Regions from separate parts of the Streptomyces sp. NPDC024687 genome, predicted to be linked through region 1. Evidence: riboswitches for the same ligand, from Rfam matches in the RefSeq annotation. Region 1 holds a riboswitch; each other region holds the start of a gene.

What was found. A riboswitch is a leader RNA that binds a small molecule or an ion and turns the genes downstream of it on or off. The one in region 1 is predicted to bind cyclic di-AMP.
Region 2: it holds a riboswitch for cyclic di-AMP, as region 1 does, so the genes downstream of both, ACZ39I_RS17285 (C40 family peptidase) here and ACZ39I_RS31710 (transglycosylase SLT domain-containing protein) in region 1, are expected to answer to the same signal.
Region 3: it holds a riboswitch for cyclic di-AMP, as region 1 does, so the genes downstream of both, ACZ39I_RS38625 (M23 family metallopeptidase) here and ACZ39I_RS31710 (transglycosylase SLT domain-containing protein) in region 1, are expected to answer to the same signal.

Annotation. Positions count from the first base shown of each region.
Region 1 is NZ_JBVHLJ010000009.1:189,968-195,295, reverse strand. It holds gene ACZ39I_RS31725 (carbohydrate ABC transporter permease) at 1-802, shown strand, start outside; gene ACZ39I_RS31720 (LacI family DNA-binding transcriptional regulator) at 833-1,861, shown strand; gene ACZ39I_RS31715 (HAD family hydrolase) at 2,166-2,978, shown strand; gene ACZ39I_RS31710 (transglycosylase SLT domain-containing protein) at 2,982-3,464, opposite strand; cyclic di-AMP (ydaO/yuaA leader) riboswitch at 3,468-3,642, opposite strand; gene ACZ39I_RS31705 (polyprenyl synthetase family protein) at 4,167-5,177, shown strand.
Region 2 is NZ_JBVHLJ010000004.1:116,892-122,219, reverse strand. It holds gene ACZ39I_RS17295 (ATP-dependent Clp protease proteolytic subunit) at 1-536, shown strand, start outside; gene ACZ39I_RS17290 (hypothetical protein) at 544-849, shown strand; cyclic di-AMP (ydaO/yuaA leader) riboswitch at 1,183-1,362, shown strand; gene ACZ39I_RS17285 (C40 family peptidase) at 1,366-1,839, shown strand; gene ACZ39I_RS17280 (LysE family translocator) at 1,945-2,565, opposite strand; gene ACZ39I_RS17275 (LysR family transcriptional regulator) at 2,653-3,567, shown strand; gene ACZ39I_RS17270 (ATP-binding protein) at 3,574-4,032, opposite strand; gene ACZ39I_RS17265 (helix-turn-helix domain-containing protein) at 4,247-5,107, shown strand; gene ACZ39I_RS17260 (DUF397 domain-containing protein) at 5,117-5,328, shown strand, end outside.
Region 3 is NZ_JBVHLJ010000015.1:38,292-43,619, reverse strand. It holds gene ACZ39I_RS38640 (DNA gyrase/topoisomerase IV subunit A) at 1-269, opposite strand, end outside; gene ACZ39I_RS38635 (M16 family metallopeptidase) at 597-1,940, shown strand; gene ACZ39I_RS38630 (M16 family metallopeptidase) at 1,937-3,325, shown strand; cyclic di-AMP (ydaO/yuaA leader) riboswitch at 3,529-3,695, shown strand; gene ACZ39I_RS38625 (M23 family metallopeptidase) at 3,709-4,461, shown strand; gene ACZ39I_RS38620 (GntR family transcriptional regulator) at 4,650-5,328, shown strand, end outside.

The DNA.
Region 1 (5,328 bases):
CGTGCTGATCCTCGGCGCGCTGTACTGCCTGATCCCCATCGCCTGGGTGGTCGTCGCGGCGACCAAGGACCGGTCGGAGCTCTTCTCCACCTTCACCCTCGCCCCCGGCACCGGCCTCTTCCAGAACCTGAGCGACCTCACCGCCTACCGCGACGGCATCTTCTGGCGCTGGATGGCCAACTCGGCCTTCTACGCCGGTCTCGGCGCCCTGCTCTCCGCCGCGGTCTCCGCCGCGGGCGGCTACGCGCTCGGCCGCTACAGCTTCCGCGGCCGTGAGGCCGTCTTCAAGATGATCCTGGCCGGCGTCCTGGTGCCGTCCATCGTGCTGGCCGTACCGCAGTACCTGCTGCTGTCGAAACTCGGCATGGCCGACTCGTACTGGTCGATGCTGCTGCCGTCGATCCTGTCGCCGTACGGCGTCTACCTGGTCCGCATCTACGCCGCCGCGTCCGTGCCCGCCGAGCTCATGGAGGCCGCCCGCATGGACGGCGCCAGCGAGTGGAGGATCTTCTCGCGGATCGCCGTACCGATGATGATGCCCGGGCTGATCACCGTGTTCCTCTTCCAGTTCGTCGGCATCTGGAACAACTTCCTGCTGCCCTTCGTCATGTTGGCCGACGACGAGAAGTTTCCGATCACCCTCGGCCTGTACACGCTGCTCGCCCAGGGCGCCTCGCAGCCCGCGCTCTACACCCTGGTCATCACCGGATGTCTGCTGGCGATCCTGCCGCTGATCGGGCTCTTCCTGGTGATCCAGCGGTTCTGGTCGCTGGACCTGATGAGCGGCGCGGTCAAGGCCTGAGGCCCCGGACCACTTTCACGAACGAGGAACATGACCACCAGCGCGAACGGACGCCGCAAGCCACCGACCATCCACGACGTGGCCCGGGAGGCGGGCGTCTCGCGGGGCACCGTCTCCCGCTTCCTGAACGGCGGCCACTACGTCTCGCCCGCCGCCCGGCGGGCGGTCGAGGCCGCCGTCAGGAAGACCGGCTACGTGGTCAACCGGCATGCCCGCAGCCTCAGTACGGGCCGGTCGGACTCGGTGGCGTTCCTGCTGACCGAGCCGCAGGAGAAGTTCTTCGAGGACCCCAACTTCAACATCCTGCTGCGCGGTTGCACCGAGCGGCTCGCCCAGCACGACATCCCGTTGCTGCTGATGCTGGCCGAGAGCGACGACGACCGGCGCCGGCTGACCCGGTACATCACCTCGGGTCACGTCGACGGGGTGCTGCTGCTCTCCAACCACAGCGGTGACCCGGTCGCGGCCGAACTGCACCACGCGGGGATCCCGTTGGTGGTCTGCGGCAAGCCGATAGGGCGGGGGACCAAGGTGAGTTACGTGGCCGCCGCCGACCGGGAGGGTGCGCAGGACATGGTCCGCCATCTCCTCGCGGGCGGCCGCCGCCGCATCGGCATGGTCACCGGACCGCTGGACATGCCGGGCGGCCCCGACCGCCTCGGCGGCTACCGGGACGTGCTCGCCGAGGCGGGCCTGCCCTACGACCCGGCGCTCGTCGTCGAGGGCGACTTCCGGCGCAGCGGCGGTGAACGGGCGGCCCGCCGTCTGCTGGCCCAGGCCCCGGACCTGGACGCGGTGTTCGTCGCCTCGGACCTCATGGCCCTCGGGGTCGTGGGCGTCCTTCAGCAGGCCGGGCGTTCGGTCCCGGAGGACATCGCTGTCGGCGGCTTCGACGACTCCCCGGCGGCCACCGCCATCACCCCCGCCCTCACCACCATGCGCCAGCCCTTCGACCGCATCAGCGCCGAGATGGTCCGCATGCTGCTGGCCCAGATCGCGGGCGAGGACACCGCCGGAGTGATCCTCCCTACGGAACTGGTGGTCCGGGACTCCGCGTAGCGCTCCGCCGAGGCGCGGTGCGGTGGCGGGCCCGCACGACGCAGGTGGGGGCGAGGCGAGGCATGGTGACGCGGCGCACGGCGGCCCGGCCGTTGCGCACCGCTCCCTGTCCACCCGCCGCGTCAACAGGGCTGAGCCGCAACGGACATGCCCGGGCCCGGCCTGCCCGGTCTCGTGGCGCATACCGGCGGGTCGTCCCGCGCCGCCGCACCCCCGGAACCGGAACTGCCGTCAACGGATGTGAAAGCAGGAGCCGTCCGGTTCGCGTCGAGTCGCGGGGGCCAACCATCCGTATTCTCTGATCATGGCCGCCTCCACCGCATATTCACTCATCGCCACCGACCTGGACGGCACGCTGCTCCGCGCCGACGACACCGTCTCGGACCGGTCGCTGGCCGCGCTCGCGAGGGTGGCGGAGAGTGGGGCCCGGCATCTCGTCGTGACGGGACGGCCGGCGCCCAGAGTGCGGTCCCTGCTCGACGAAGTCGGCAGCACGGGGCTCGCGGTGTGCGGACAGGGCGCGCAGGTGTACGACGCCGGCGCGGACCGTCTGCTCTGGTCGATGACCCTGGACCGGGAGCTGGCCGAGACCGCGCTCGGCAAGATCGAGGCCGAGGTCGGGCAGGTGTACGCGGCCGTGGACCAGGACGGTGTCGAGGGGCTCACGCTCATCGAACCGGGCTATCTGATGCCCCACCCGACCCTGCCCGCCGTACGGGTCGGCCGGCGCGACGACCTGTGGTGCGAGCCGATCAGCAAGGTGCTGCTGCGCCACCCGTACCTGTCCGACGACGAGTTGGCGGTCACGGCGCGGTCGGTGGTGAGCTCGCTGGCGACGGTCACCATGTCGGGGCCCGGGACCGTCGAACTCCAGCCATGCGGCGTCACCAAGGCGACCGGCCTCGCGCTGGCCGCCCGGCACCTGGGTCTGGGCCCCGAGGTGACGATCGCCTTCGGGGACATGCCCAACGACATCCCCATGTTCGACTGGGCGGCCCGTGGCGTGGCGATGGCCAACGCCCACCCCGATCTCAGGGGCGTGGCCGACGAGGTGACACTGTCGAACGAGGACGACGGCGTCGCCGTCGTCCTCGAAAGACTGTTCCGTGACGCCTAGTTCCTAGTACGCGCCGAACACGTTGTCGATGGACCCGTACCGCTGGGCCGCGTAGTTGCAGGCCGCGGTGATGTTCGCCACCGGGTCGTACGGGTCCCACGAGGTGTTGGCCACGTGGTACGCGTTGAAGGTCGGGTCGATCACCTGGAGCAGGCCCTTGGAGGGCGTGCCGGCCGCCGCGTTGGAGTCCCAGAGGTTGATGGCGTAGGGGTTGCCGGAGGACTCGCGGATGACGTTGCGGTAGATGCCGTCGTAGGAGCCGGGAATCCCGTGCTCCGCCATGACGGCGAGGGAGGCCCGGATCCAGCCGTCGAGGGTGTTGGAGTAGCCGAGCGTGCTGGCGGTCTGCACGGTCGGGGTGGCCGCGGACGCGGTGGTGGCGCCGATGAGGGGGAGCGCGAGTACGGCGGCCCCGGTGCCGGCGACGGCGAGCTTGCGGACGAGACGGCTGGTGCGAGTACGTCGGTGCTGAGCGGCAGCGGACATGGTGAAGTTCCTCTCCGTCGCCTGCGAGGTGAGCTGTCGGGTTCGGGCGGGAGATGCCCGGCCACGCCTACGAAAGGCGCGACTTCACCCCAAGCCGTGCCGGTATGTCCGAAGACGCCCGGTCCGGCGGTCAACCTGGTTCCCCCGCTCCTGCCATGGTTCTCGGTGGGTGTACGGGCGGTGGCAGGATTCGGCGTCCGCCCGACAGGCCGGGAACGTATGCGAGAGCACATGTCCGGAACAAGTGGCGAATTCACATGAGGTGCCTATTGACCTTGGTAAGAGGCATTTGAGGTACTTGATCCTTTGCGTTCGCCAAGCCTCAACTCGCGCACCGGCAAAGGCGGATCGGTGGATTCCGGTTTCATGCCGGTTCGCCCGCATGAGTGGGTCAAGTCACACTGGAGCGCAAGAGGTGCAAAAGGGGCAAGAAGCCTCAACTCGTGTTCAACCGGCGGCCCGTGGGATTCACTGCCCCCGCGTCCGTCCCGCGATGGCGGCCGATTCCGTACAAGTCGGTAGATATTTGCTCTTATCAGATGATCGGAAACATACCGGCCGTGATCCGATACCGCCTGGCATGGACGGGGCGGGCGCTATCGGTGATCCAAAGGTGACCGGATACGCTGACTTGAGTGATGGCAGCGACCTATCGACATTCCGTGTGACCGCCAGTAGACACCAGCAGACAGGAGACCCCTCGTGACCGTCGTCGGGCCGTTCGGGCTGAGCGTGCGGGACCAGGCTCTGGAAGCCGATGTCCAGGCCGGATTGGCGGCTGTCGAGGAGGGACTGCTCGAGGCCACCAAGAGCGAGGTCCCCTTCATCACGGAGGCCGCCCAGCACCTGGTGCGAGCGGGTGGAAAGCGGTTTCGGCCGCTGCTCGTGATGCTCGCCGCCCAGTTCGGTGACCCCTATGCGCCGGGCCTGGTGCCGTCCGCCGTGGTGGTGGAGCTGACCCACCTCGCGACCCTGTACCACGACGACGTCATGGACGAGGCCGAGGTCAGGCGGGGTGTCGACAGCGCCAACACCCGCTGGGGCAACTCGGTGGCCGTGCTGACGGGCGACTTCCTCTTCGCCCGCGCCTCGCACATCCTGGCCGACCTCGGGCCCGAGGCGGTCCGGGTGCAGTCGGAGGCGTTCGAGCGCCTGGTCACCGGCCAGATCCTGGAGACGGCCGGGCCGCAGGACGGCCGTGATCCGGTGGAGCACTACCTCGACGTGCTCGGCGGCAAGACGGGCTCCCTGGTCGCGGTCTCGTGCCGCTTCGGGGCCATGATGTCGGGCGCCGACGAGACCGTCGTGGACGTCCTGACCCAGTACGGCGAGCGCCTCGGTGTCGCCTTCCAGCTCGCCGACGACGTGCTGGACATCGCCTCCGACTCCCGCGAGTCCGGCAAGACGCCGGGCACCGACCTGCGCGAGGGCATCCCCACGATGCCCGTGCTGCGGCTGCGGGAGCGGGCCGCCCGGCTCGGCCTTGCCGAGGACATCGCCCTGTGCGAGCTGCTCGACTCCGACCTCGCGGACGACGCCCGGCACGCGGAGGCGCTGGCGGCCCTGCGCACGCACCCCGCGCTGGAGCAGGCCCGCCGGGACACCGTGCGCTACGCGCAGGACGCGCGCGCGGCCCTGGCGCCGCTGCGGGAGTGCGACGCGAAGGCGGCGCTGATGGAGCTGTGCGACGCGGTGGTGCATCGCGCGGGCTAGCGCCGGCCGTCCGGCCGTCCGGCTGTCCGGCTGTCCGGCAGAGCGAACGCCCCCTACGGGTCGTAGGGGGCGTCGGCATGTCGTGTCATACCCCAGGTGTACACGGAGTTGGCTCCGAGGTCTGACGCATTCTCATGGCCGATTTGGTCAG
Region 2 (5,328 bases), on a different contig from region 1:
GGATCGTCTTCCTCGGGACGCCGATCGACGACACCTCGGCGAACGATCTGATGGCGCAGTTCATGTACCTCGAGTACCAGGCCCCCGACCGGGACATCTCGCTGTACATCAACTCCCCCGGCGGCTCGTTCAGCGCGATGTCGGCGATCTACGACACGATGCAGTACGTCAGTTGTGACGTGGAGACGACGTGCCTCGGGCAGGCCGGCTCCTCCGCGGCGGTGCTGTTGGCGGCGGGCACGCCGGGCAAGCGGTCCGTCCTGCCGGGCGCCCGGGTGGTGATCCACCAGCCCGCGCTGAGCGAGCCGGTGCAGGGACAGGCCGGCGATCTGGCCATCCAGGCCGACGAGTTGGCCCGGGTGCGGGCCCGCCTGGAGGAGATGCTGGTCCGGCACACCGGCCGCAGCCCCGAGCAGGTGAGCGCGGACATCGAGCGCGACAAGGTCCTGGACGCGCGGGGCGCCGTGGATTACGGCCTGGCGGACGCGATCGTCCCGAGCCGCAGGCCCTCCCGTACCGCGCCGGGCGCGAGGTGAGCCGTCGATGGTGCCGGACCTTCCACCGCTGCCCGCGCTCACGCGCGCCGAGGGCGAGCTGATCGACCGTTATCTCGACGTGGTCGACCTGCTGGGCCGGATCAACCCGGCCCGGCGCGAGGACACCTACGGCGGACTGCGCGCGGCGCAGGCGCTGGTGAGCAGGGCGACCGAGCTGCGCGACGCGCTCGTGCTGATGCACAGCAGGGGTGAGCGCGAACTGCACGCCGCGACGCTGGCGCGGGCGCTGCGGGTCCTGGACGGCGAGCGGCGTACGGCCCGGGTCACCGTGCCTCCGGAGCCCGACAGTTGACGAGGCGTCCGGAGCTGAGTCGAAACGGACCAAACGACGTACCCCCTATTGGAGGAGGCGCGGCTCCTTTTTTGCGAGCGTCGGAGTTGCACAACGCGCCTTGTTCGGGACCGGAATGAGACCTTTCCGTGCTGGTCCGGGGGTCTGTGACCCCCTCGACACCCCTTCCTTCGAAGGGGTGTCCACCCAAACGGGTGAGTGGTGAGTAACACCACAAATCAACGGTTCCGTTGGGCTTTTCGCACTTCCGTGCGCCAAGATCCCTGTCTGACGACAAGCCCCCGCCACAGTGGCGGGGCGATCCGGGCGGACGCCGAGTCCTGCCGCCGCCCGGATGACCGGTCGACAGAAGTGGATCGGCAGGAGTGGAGGACCCAAGCACGACGGGTCGCCGGAACGGTCACGCCATGACCGCGCCGAGTGTCCCTTGGGGTGAAGCCGCGTCAGCGGCCGGGCAACTTCGCCAGCCCGAATCCGACAGGTCATCCTTCACAGGCGGCTGACGAAGGGTTGCGCATGACTGCGCTCAATCGTGTCCCGTCGCTGATGGTCCGGGCCGGTACGGCCTCGGCCTTCGCCATCGCCGCCGTGGGCGGCTCCGTCGTGGTCCCGGGCCTCGCGCCCGACGCCGCGGCCGCGACGCCTGCGACGAAGGCACTCAAGGTAGCGGCCTCCAAGAAGGGCTCGCCGTACAAGTACGGCGCCACAGGGCCCCGCCGCTTCGACTGCTCAGGGCTCACGCTGTACTCGTTCAAGAAGGCGGGCAAGAAGCTCCCGCGCACGGCGGCCCAGCAGTACAACAAGACCCGTCACATCGGCGTGGGCAGCCGCAAGGCCGGCGACCTGGTGTTCTTCCACTCGGGTTCGAACGTGTACCACGTCGGCATCTACGCCGGGAAGGGAAAGATCTGGCACGCCCCGAAGACCGGGGACGTGGTGCGACTGCAGAAGATCTGGACGAAGAGCGTCTGGTACGGCCGGGTCAAGTGACCCCGAGGGGGCGGCGGCGACCTGACCTCCCGCCGCCCCCTCGGGCTTCCGAAGCGCAGGACGGCACAGCCGCCCCGATGCCTCCGTCGGCGCACCGCGAGGTGGTCAGACCGCGAGCAGCGGCTCGGCCAGGAGCATCATGCCGAGAACCGTCAACGCGCCTCCGGTGACCCCGGCGACGGCCCGGGCCGCCCGCGGCCGGCGCAGCCACCGCCCCAGCCGGTCCACGAGCACGGCCACCGCCGGGAACCACACCAGCGCGAGAGCGACCACGATCAGCGCGAGCAGCAGCGTCCTGGGCAGCGTGGAGCTCCCCTGGGGCACGAACTGCGGCAGCAGGCTGAGGAAGGTGATGGGGACCTTGGGGTTGAGCGCGTTGGTGACGAACCCCTGCCGCAGGGGGCGTACCCCCGCGCCGGTCTCGACGACCGTCTGGGTGCGGGTCCGCCGCAGCTCCAGCAGGGTCCGTACACCCAGGTACAGCACATAACCCCCGCCCAGCAGTTGAAGCGCCCGGAACAGCTCGGGCACGGCCGTGAGCACCGCGGCGACCCCGGCCACCGCGAGCGCCGTGTGGATCAGTAGCCCGCCCACGACGCCGAGCGCACAGGCGACCCCGGCCCGGCGGGAGACCAGGGCGTTACGTACGACGACGGTGAAGTCCGCGCCCGGCATGGCGACCATGCCGGCGGCGATCCCGGTGAAGGCGACGATCTGTCCGTTCATGCGGACCAGCCTGCCGCGCCGGAGCCTTCAGCAGGTATGTCGAATAACCTGGGTTTCCCTTAAGCACTCCTTTAGGCAGGCCTCGCCATGTACGACCCGGTCCGCCTCGCCGCCCTGGTCGCCGTCGCGGAGGCGGGCTCGATCACCCGGGCCGCCGAGCGCCTCGGCTACACCCCGCCCGCTCTCTCCCAGCAGCTGGCCAAGCTGGAGCGGGAGGCGGGTACCGCTCTTCTCGTACGGCATCACCGCGGCGCACGGCTCACCGGTGCGGGCGAGTTGCTGGTGGCGCGGGCCAGGCGGGTGCTGGACGAGCTGGACCGGGCCCGGCACGAACTCGCCCGGCTGACCGGCCTGTCGGGCGGCACGCTGAGGCTGGGCACCTTCCAGACGGCGGGCATTCAGCTGCTGCCGCCGGTGCTGAGCACGTTCCGCCGGGCGTACCCGGACGTGGAGCTGTCGGTCGCCTTCCACGAACCCACGGCCGGGATCACCGCGGTGGCGGCCGGTGAGATCGACCTGGCGCTGACACACGCCTATGAGCCGGGCGAGCCCCCCGCCCTCCCGGCCACCCTGAGCGCGGAGCCGCTGCTGACCGAGGAGCTGGTCCTCGTGACGGCCCCCGGGCATGCCCTGGCGGGCGGCTCGACGCGGCTGCCGCTGGCGGAGCTCGCCGGTGAGCCGCTGATCAGCATGGCGCCGGATCATCCGGCCCGGCGGGAGGTGGAGGCGGTGCTGGCCCGGATCGGGACCACACCGTCGGTGCTGGTGGCGACCCCGGGATACGCCCTGGTGTGCGCGCTGGCCAGCGCGGGGCTGGGGGTCGGGGTGGTGCCGGAGATGCTGGCTCGGACGGCGGCCACTCCGGTGGGCACGCGGCAGCTGGAGGCCGGCGCGTTGCGCCGTACGATCTCGGTCGTCCACCGGACCGGCGAGGCGGCACCCGCGGCGGACGCCTTCCGGGCGCTGCTGCGGGGAGCGTTCGGCCGCGCGCGGCCGGTATGAGCTCTCCTACGGCTCCTGTTGCCCCGCCGCCGTGACCGGCTGCACCGGAACCGTCCACGGAAGTTCGATGGAGACGGTCTTGCCGCCTTCCCGGGTGGGCCTGACCCTCAGCTTGCCGCCGTACTCGGCGGCGAGCCAGCGGATGATCACCATCCCCCGCCCGTTGTCCTGCTGGACCGCGGCCGGCAGCCGCTTGGGGAAACGGGGATGGCTGTCGGTGACCCCGATGCGCAGTTGTTCGTCACGGTCCAGCTCGATGTCCACCGTGAAGGTGGGTGACTGCCCGAAGGTGTGCTGTACGGCGTTGGTGGTGAGTTCGGAGACGATGAGCCGGACGGTCTCGGCGGTGTCCGTGGTGGACGGCAGCCCCCACTCCGCCAGTGTGCTCAGGACATAGGTGCGGGCCGCGGAGACCGAGGCGGGTTCGCTCGGCAGAGTGACGGATGCTTCCAGGTGGTCTGCCATGGCGACGTCGTCCCTTTCCCACGGGACCGGAGTCCGACACGGTGCGGATGGTTCGAGTACGGTCCCGGACTGGTGGTTCATCGTCAGAGTGCCATCACCGCGGCTGTGACGGGTGCCGATCCACCAAGATGTGCATATATCTGTCGCTCGAAGCGGTGAACTCTGCGACGCGAGACCGTATTCGGGCGGCTCGTAGGGAGTAAGGAGTAGCTCCATGCAGCACGGCCCCGCGGTGCGCCGGCGGAAACTGGGCGCCGAACTGCGTGCGCTGCGCGCGAGTGCGGGGCTCACCAGCGGTGAGGCCGCCCGGCTCGTGGGCTGGCACCAGTCGAAGGTGAGCCGCATCGAGACCGGTGCCAGCGGGGTGAAACCGGCCGATGTGCGGTTACTTCTCGACGCCTACCGCGTGGGGGACGCGAATCTGCGGGAGCTGCTGATGGTATTGGCGGGCTCCGAGGAGAGCGGCGGCCGGCACCACTGGTGGCACGCGTACCGGGGTGTCCTGCCGCCGACGTACCGGGACTTCATCAGTCTGGAGGCCCAGGCGAGCGCGATGCGCACGCTGGAGACCTCGGTCGTGCCCGGACTGCTCCAGACGCCCGAGTACGCCCGGGCGGTGACCCGGGCGGCGGTCGACGGCCTCGACGACGAACGTCTCGACGCCCTGGTCAAGGTGCGGCTGGCCCGGCAGGACATCCTTCGCGCCCAGCCGCCTCTGGAGTTGAGCGCCGTCCTGGACGAGGCGGTGCTGCGGCGGGAGGTAGGCGGCCCCGAGGTGATGGCCCGGCAGCTGAACAGACTTCTGGAGGCGGCGCGGCTGCCCCAAGTGCGGCTGCAGGTACTGCCGTTCACTGCCGGGGCGCATGTGGGTATCACCGGGCCTTTCGTAATCTTCTCATTTTCGCGCACTTCTGATCTGGACGTGGTTGTTCTCGACCACTTGACGAGTAGCCTCTACCTCGAACGGAAAGAAGACCTCCAGGCCTACACCGAGGCCTTCAACACCCTTCAGTCCCACGCCCTTTCGCCCGAGGAGTCGTTGGATTACCTCGCCGGGATGGGTGACGGCGCGTAAGGAGGCACCATGTCCGCACTGCCTCGGAACGTAACCACCGCTACGGAACTGCCCGAAGTGCGCTGGCTGCGCAGCAGCTACAGCACCGGGGCGAACAACTGCGTCGAGACGGCGAGGCCGTCAGCCGGGCCCTGTGCCGGGCTGCTCGCCGTCCGCGACTCCAAGAATCCGGACGGACCCGCGCTGCTCTTCTCCCCCGAGAGCTGGGCGGGCTTCACAGC
Region 3 (5,328 bases), on a different contig from region 1:
GGGTGCAACTTACCCATGACCTCGCCGACCACGCGCGCGCACTTCACGTAGCCGCGGTCGGGGCGCAGCCCCATCTCGTTCATCAGGTGGACGATGCGGCGATGCACCGGCTTGAGGCCGTCGCGGGCGTCGGGGAGCGCGCGGGAGTAGATGACCGAGTACGCGTACTCGAGGAAGGAGCCCTTCATCTCGTCCACGACGTCGATGTCGAGGATCCGCTCCTCGTACGAGTCGTCGGGCGGCGGGGTCTTCGTGCTGCGGCGGGCCATCGCTGCCGGCTCCTCTTTTCTGGTCGCTCGCCTACGGGTCGCTCACGTCGGCCCTTCGGCTCACTCTTGCTGAAGCGTGAACAGGTTCTGACGCGGACCATTGTGGACCGCGGCACTGACAGTCCGGGCCAGGGCCCGGCTGAGCCGCACGGCCCGGCGACCGCACAGCGTGCTGCTCACGGTTGCCCGCAGGCTACGCGATCCGCTGTGGGCTTACGCGCTGCGGGAACTTCACCGGGGGGCCGCACGCTTGCATACAGTGGCGGGAACGGCAGCAAAACCGCGGTTTCAAGGACCGCGACCGCGATCGAAGGGACGTACATGCCCATGGGTCACACGGCCACAGACAAGGCAGGCACCGGGGGCCTGACAGTGACCGAGCACCGCCTGGCCAACGGGCTGCGCGTGGTGCTCTCCGAGGACCACCTGACCCCGGTCGCGGCGGTGTGCCTCTGGTACGACGTCGGTTCGCGCCACGAGGTCAAGGGGCGTACCGGCCTGGCTCACCTCTTCGAGCACCTGATGTTCCAGGGCTCCAAGCAGGTCCACGGCAACGGGCACTTCGAGCTCGTCCAGGGCGCCGGCGGCTCGCTCAACGGCACCACCAGTTTCGAGCGCACCAACTACTTCGAGACCATGCCGGCCCACCAGCTGGAGCTCGCCCTCTGGCTGGAGGCCGACCGCATGGGCTCGCTGCTGGCCGCCCTCGACGACGAGTCGATGGAGAACCAGCGCGACGTCGTCAAGAACGAGCGCCGGCAGCGCTACGACAACGTCCCGTACGGCACCGCGTTCGAGAAGCTGACCGCGCTCGCCTACCCGGAGGGCCACCCGTACCACCACACGCCGATCGGCTCGATGGCCGACCTGGACGCGGCCACCCTGGAGGACGCGCGCGCGTTCTTCCGGACGTACTACGCCCCCAACAACGCCGTCCTGTCCGTCGTCGGCGACATCGACCCGGAGCAGACGCTCGCCTGGGTCGAGAAGTACTTCGGCTCCATCCCCTCGCACGACGGCAAGTCCGCTCCGCGTGACGGCTCGCTCCCCGAGATCATCGGCGAGCAGCTGCGCGAGGTCGTCGAGGAGGAGGTCCCCGCGCGCGCGCTGATGGCCGCCTACCGGCTGCCGCACGACGGCACCCGCGAGGCCGACGCGGCCGACCTGGCGCTCACCGTCCTCGGCGGCGGCGAGTCGTCCCGCCTCTACAACCGTCTCGTACGGCGCGACCGTACGGCCGTCGCGGCGGGCTTCGGACTGCTGCGCCTGGCGGGTGCGCCCTCCCTGGGCTGGCTCGACGTGAAGACGTCCGGGGACGTCGAGGTGCCGGTCATCGAGGCCGCCATCGACGAGGAGCTCGCCCGGTTCGCCGAGGAGGGCCCGACCGCCGAGGAGATGGAGCGCGCCCAGGCCCAGTTGGAGCGCGAGTGGCTGGACCGGCTCGGCACCGTCGCGGGCCGCGCCGACGAACTGTGCCGCTACGCCGTCCTGTTCGGCGACCCGCAGCTCGCCCTCACCGCCGTGGAGCGCGTCCTGGAGGTGAGCGCCGAGGACGTCCAGAAGGTAGCCAAGGCCAAGCTGCGCCCCGACAACCGGGCGGTGCTCGTGTACGAACCCACCACTGCCGAAGCCCCCGCCGACCAGGACGAGAACGAGGAGGCGGCCCAGTGAGCGAGCTCGCCGCGATGGACTTCCACCCCCAGCCCCAGGCGGGCGACGCCAGGCCGTGGGCCTTTCCGGCCCCCACGCGCGGGACGCTCGACAACGGCCTGACGGTCCTGCGCTGCCACCGCCCCGGCCAGCAGGTCGTCGCCGTCGAGGTGCTCCTGGACGCTCCTCTGGAGGCCGAACCGGCCGGCCTCGACGGTGTCGGCACGATCATGGCGCGCGCCTTCTCGGAGGGCACCGACAAGCACTCCGCCGAGGAGTTCGCCGCCGAACTGGAGCGATGCGGCGCCACCCTCGACGCGCACGCCGACCACCCGGGCGTCCGGCTGAGCCTCGAAGTGCCGGCCTCCCGCCTCGCCAAGGCGCTCGGTCTGCTGGCCGACGCCCTGAGGGCACCCGCCTTCGCGGACAGCGAGATCGAACGGCTCGTCAACAACCGCCTGGACGAGATCCCGCACGAGCTCGCCAACCCGTCCCGCCGCGCAGCCAAGGAGCTCTCCCGGGAACTGTTCCCGGCGGACTCGCGCATGTCCCGCCCGCGCCAGGGCACCGAGGAGACGGTCGAGAACATCGACTCCGCGGCGGTGCGCGGGTTCTACGAGAAGCACGTACGGCCAGCCACCGCGACCGCCGTGGTCGTCGGCGACCTCACCGGCATCGATCTGGACGAGCTGCTCGGCGACACCCTCGGCTCCTGGACCGGCTCCACGGCCCAGCCGCGCCCCATGCCGCCGGTGACCGCCGACGACACCGGCCGGGTCGTCATCGTGGACCGCCCCGGCGCCGTCCAGACGCAGCTGCTGATCGGCCGTATCGGCGCCGACCGGCACGCGCGCGTGTGGCCCGCGCAGGTGCTCGGCACATACTGCCTCGGCGGCACTCTCACCTCCCGGCTGGACCGTGTCCTGCGCGAGGAGAAGGGCTACACCTACGGCGTGCGGTCGTTCGGGCAGGTCCTCAGGTCCGCCCCGGACGGCTCGGGCGCCGCGATGCTCGCCATCAGCGGCTCCGTCGACACCCCGAACACCGGTCCCGCCCTTGAGGACCTGTGGACCGTGCTGCGCACGCTCGCGGAGGGCGGCCTCACCGACGCCGAGCGGGACGTCGCCGTACAGAACCTCGTCGGCGTGGCGCCGCTCAAGTTCGAGACGGCGGCGGCCGTGGCGGGCACCCTGGCCGACCAGGTCGAGCAGCACCTGCCGGACGACTACCAGGCGACCCTGTACCAGCAGCTCGCCGCGACGGGCACCGTCGAGGCCACCGCGGCCGTCGTGAATGCGTTCCCGGTGGACCGTCTGGTGACGATCCTGGTCGGCGACGCGGCCGCGATCAAGGAGCCCGTGGCGGCCCTCGGCATCGGCGAGGTCAAGGTCGTGTCGGCCGAGTAGAGGGGCCGGCAGAGCAGGCGCCGCACAGGGGCCCTGGTGACGGAAGCGTCACCAGGGCCCTTAGATGTCCGAATTGGGCAGGAGGTTGCCTGTCTTGCCTGTGGGATGCGCTACAAAAACCGTGATCGGTTTGGGGATTGAAAGTCGGCCCGCTTAGCGTCATCCCGGCTGTTCGTCAGGCACTGCGCCGCGTCCGCGGCACCGGACAGTCATCGCCGAGTCCCCGCATGGCGCGAGCCAGGGGAGCCGGGGACCCACATGCGTTGTCCCTGGGGTGAATCGGACGCCCGCGCGCGCTGCGAGGGGGTCCGTAGGAGACCTTCCTGCTCCGAACCCGTCAGCTAACCCGGTAGGCGAGAAGGAAGGAAAGGACCACCCACTACATGGCGTTCACCTGCGCCGCCGGGAAGCACCGTCGTCCCAGCCGGATGAAGCGCACCACCGCCAATGCGGCGGGCGTCGCGGCCCTCGCCACCACCGGCGTCATCGGCACCCTCGCCGCTCCGGCGCTCGCCGCCGGGAACTCCGTCGAGCAGACCGGGCTCATGCCCGTCGTCAGCGTCGGCGACTCCCTCGCCGATCAGCTCGACGCCCAGGCCGCTGCCCAACAGCAGGCCGCCGAGCGGAAGAAGGCGGCGGCGGAGGCCAAGAGGAAGGCCGAGGCACGGGCCAAGGAGGAGCGCGAGGCCAAAGAGCGCGCCGCCCGCGCGGCCGAGCGCAAGCGCCTCAACAGCTTCGTCACCCCGATCTCCGGCTCCTACATCTCCACCGGCTACAAGACCGGCGGCTCCCTGTGGTCCTCCGGCAGCCACACCGGCGTCGACTTCCACGCCGCGAGCGGCACCTCCGTCCACGCGGTCGGCCGCGGCACCGTCGTGGAGACCGGCTGGGGCGGCTCGTACGGCAACGAGATCGTGATCAGGATGGCCGACGGCACGTACACCCAGTACGGCCACCTGTCGTCCATCGGCGTCTCGGTCGGCCAGTCGGTCACCCCCGGCCAGCAGATCGGCCTGTCCGGCGCGACCGGCAACGTCACCGGGCCGCACCTGCACTTCGAGGCCCGCACCACCGCCGAGTACGGCTCGGACATCGACCCCGTCGCCTATCTGCGCTCGCACGGCGTGAGTGTCTGACGACGTACCGCGAGATCTTCTTCGGCCCCGGCTCCTCCGAGCCGGGGTTTCCGCGTTTACAGTGCCCCGCTGTCCAAAAAATATCCCTGGATTCCGGTCCGCCGTCGGAAATTCCCGCTCATTGCAATAGAGTCACTGAACACACGTCAATCGGCGACGTTTCAAGGGGACTAAGACGGAGGTCGGACATGCGTATTCCGGCGCACTCGGTATGCACGGCTATCCGGGACGACATCGTCGCCGGTGTCTACGAGCGCGGCAGCCGACTCACCGAGGAACTGCTCGCCCGCCGCTACGGCGTCTCCCGCGTCCCCGTCCGGGAGGCCCTGCGCACACTGGAGGCCGAGGGCTTCGTGGTGACGCGACGCCACGCGGGCGCGTGCGTGGCCGAACCGACCGACCAGGAGGGCGCCGACCTCCTGGAGATGCGCATGCTGCTGGTGCCGCTCGGCGCCTCCCGGGCCGCCCAGCGGCGCACCGAGGCCCATCTGAAGGTGCTGCGCGGCCTGGTCCGGCTGGGTCAGGAGCGGGCCAGGCAAGGCAACAGCGAGGATCTGCGCTCCCTTGGGGGCTGGTTCCACGAGACGCTCGCCCAGGCCTCCGGCAGCCCTGCCATGACCTCGATGCTGACCCAGCTCCGGCACAAGATCGCCTGGATGTACGTGGTGGAGGCGCCCGCCAACCCGGTGGAGTCCTGGGCGGAGCACGGCGCGATCGTGGACGCGGTGGCGCGCGGGGACGGTGAGCGCGCGCGGGCTATCACGGCGCTGCATACCGAGCGTATGTCTGCCGCGCACCGGCTGCGGTTCTCCTCTGGCGGCGACCGCGGGGAGCGGGTGAGGAATTCGCAACATGGCGTAAACATGC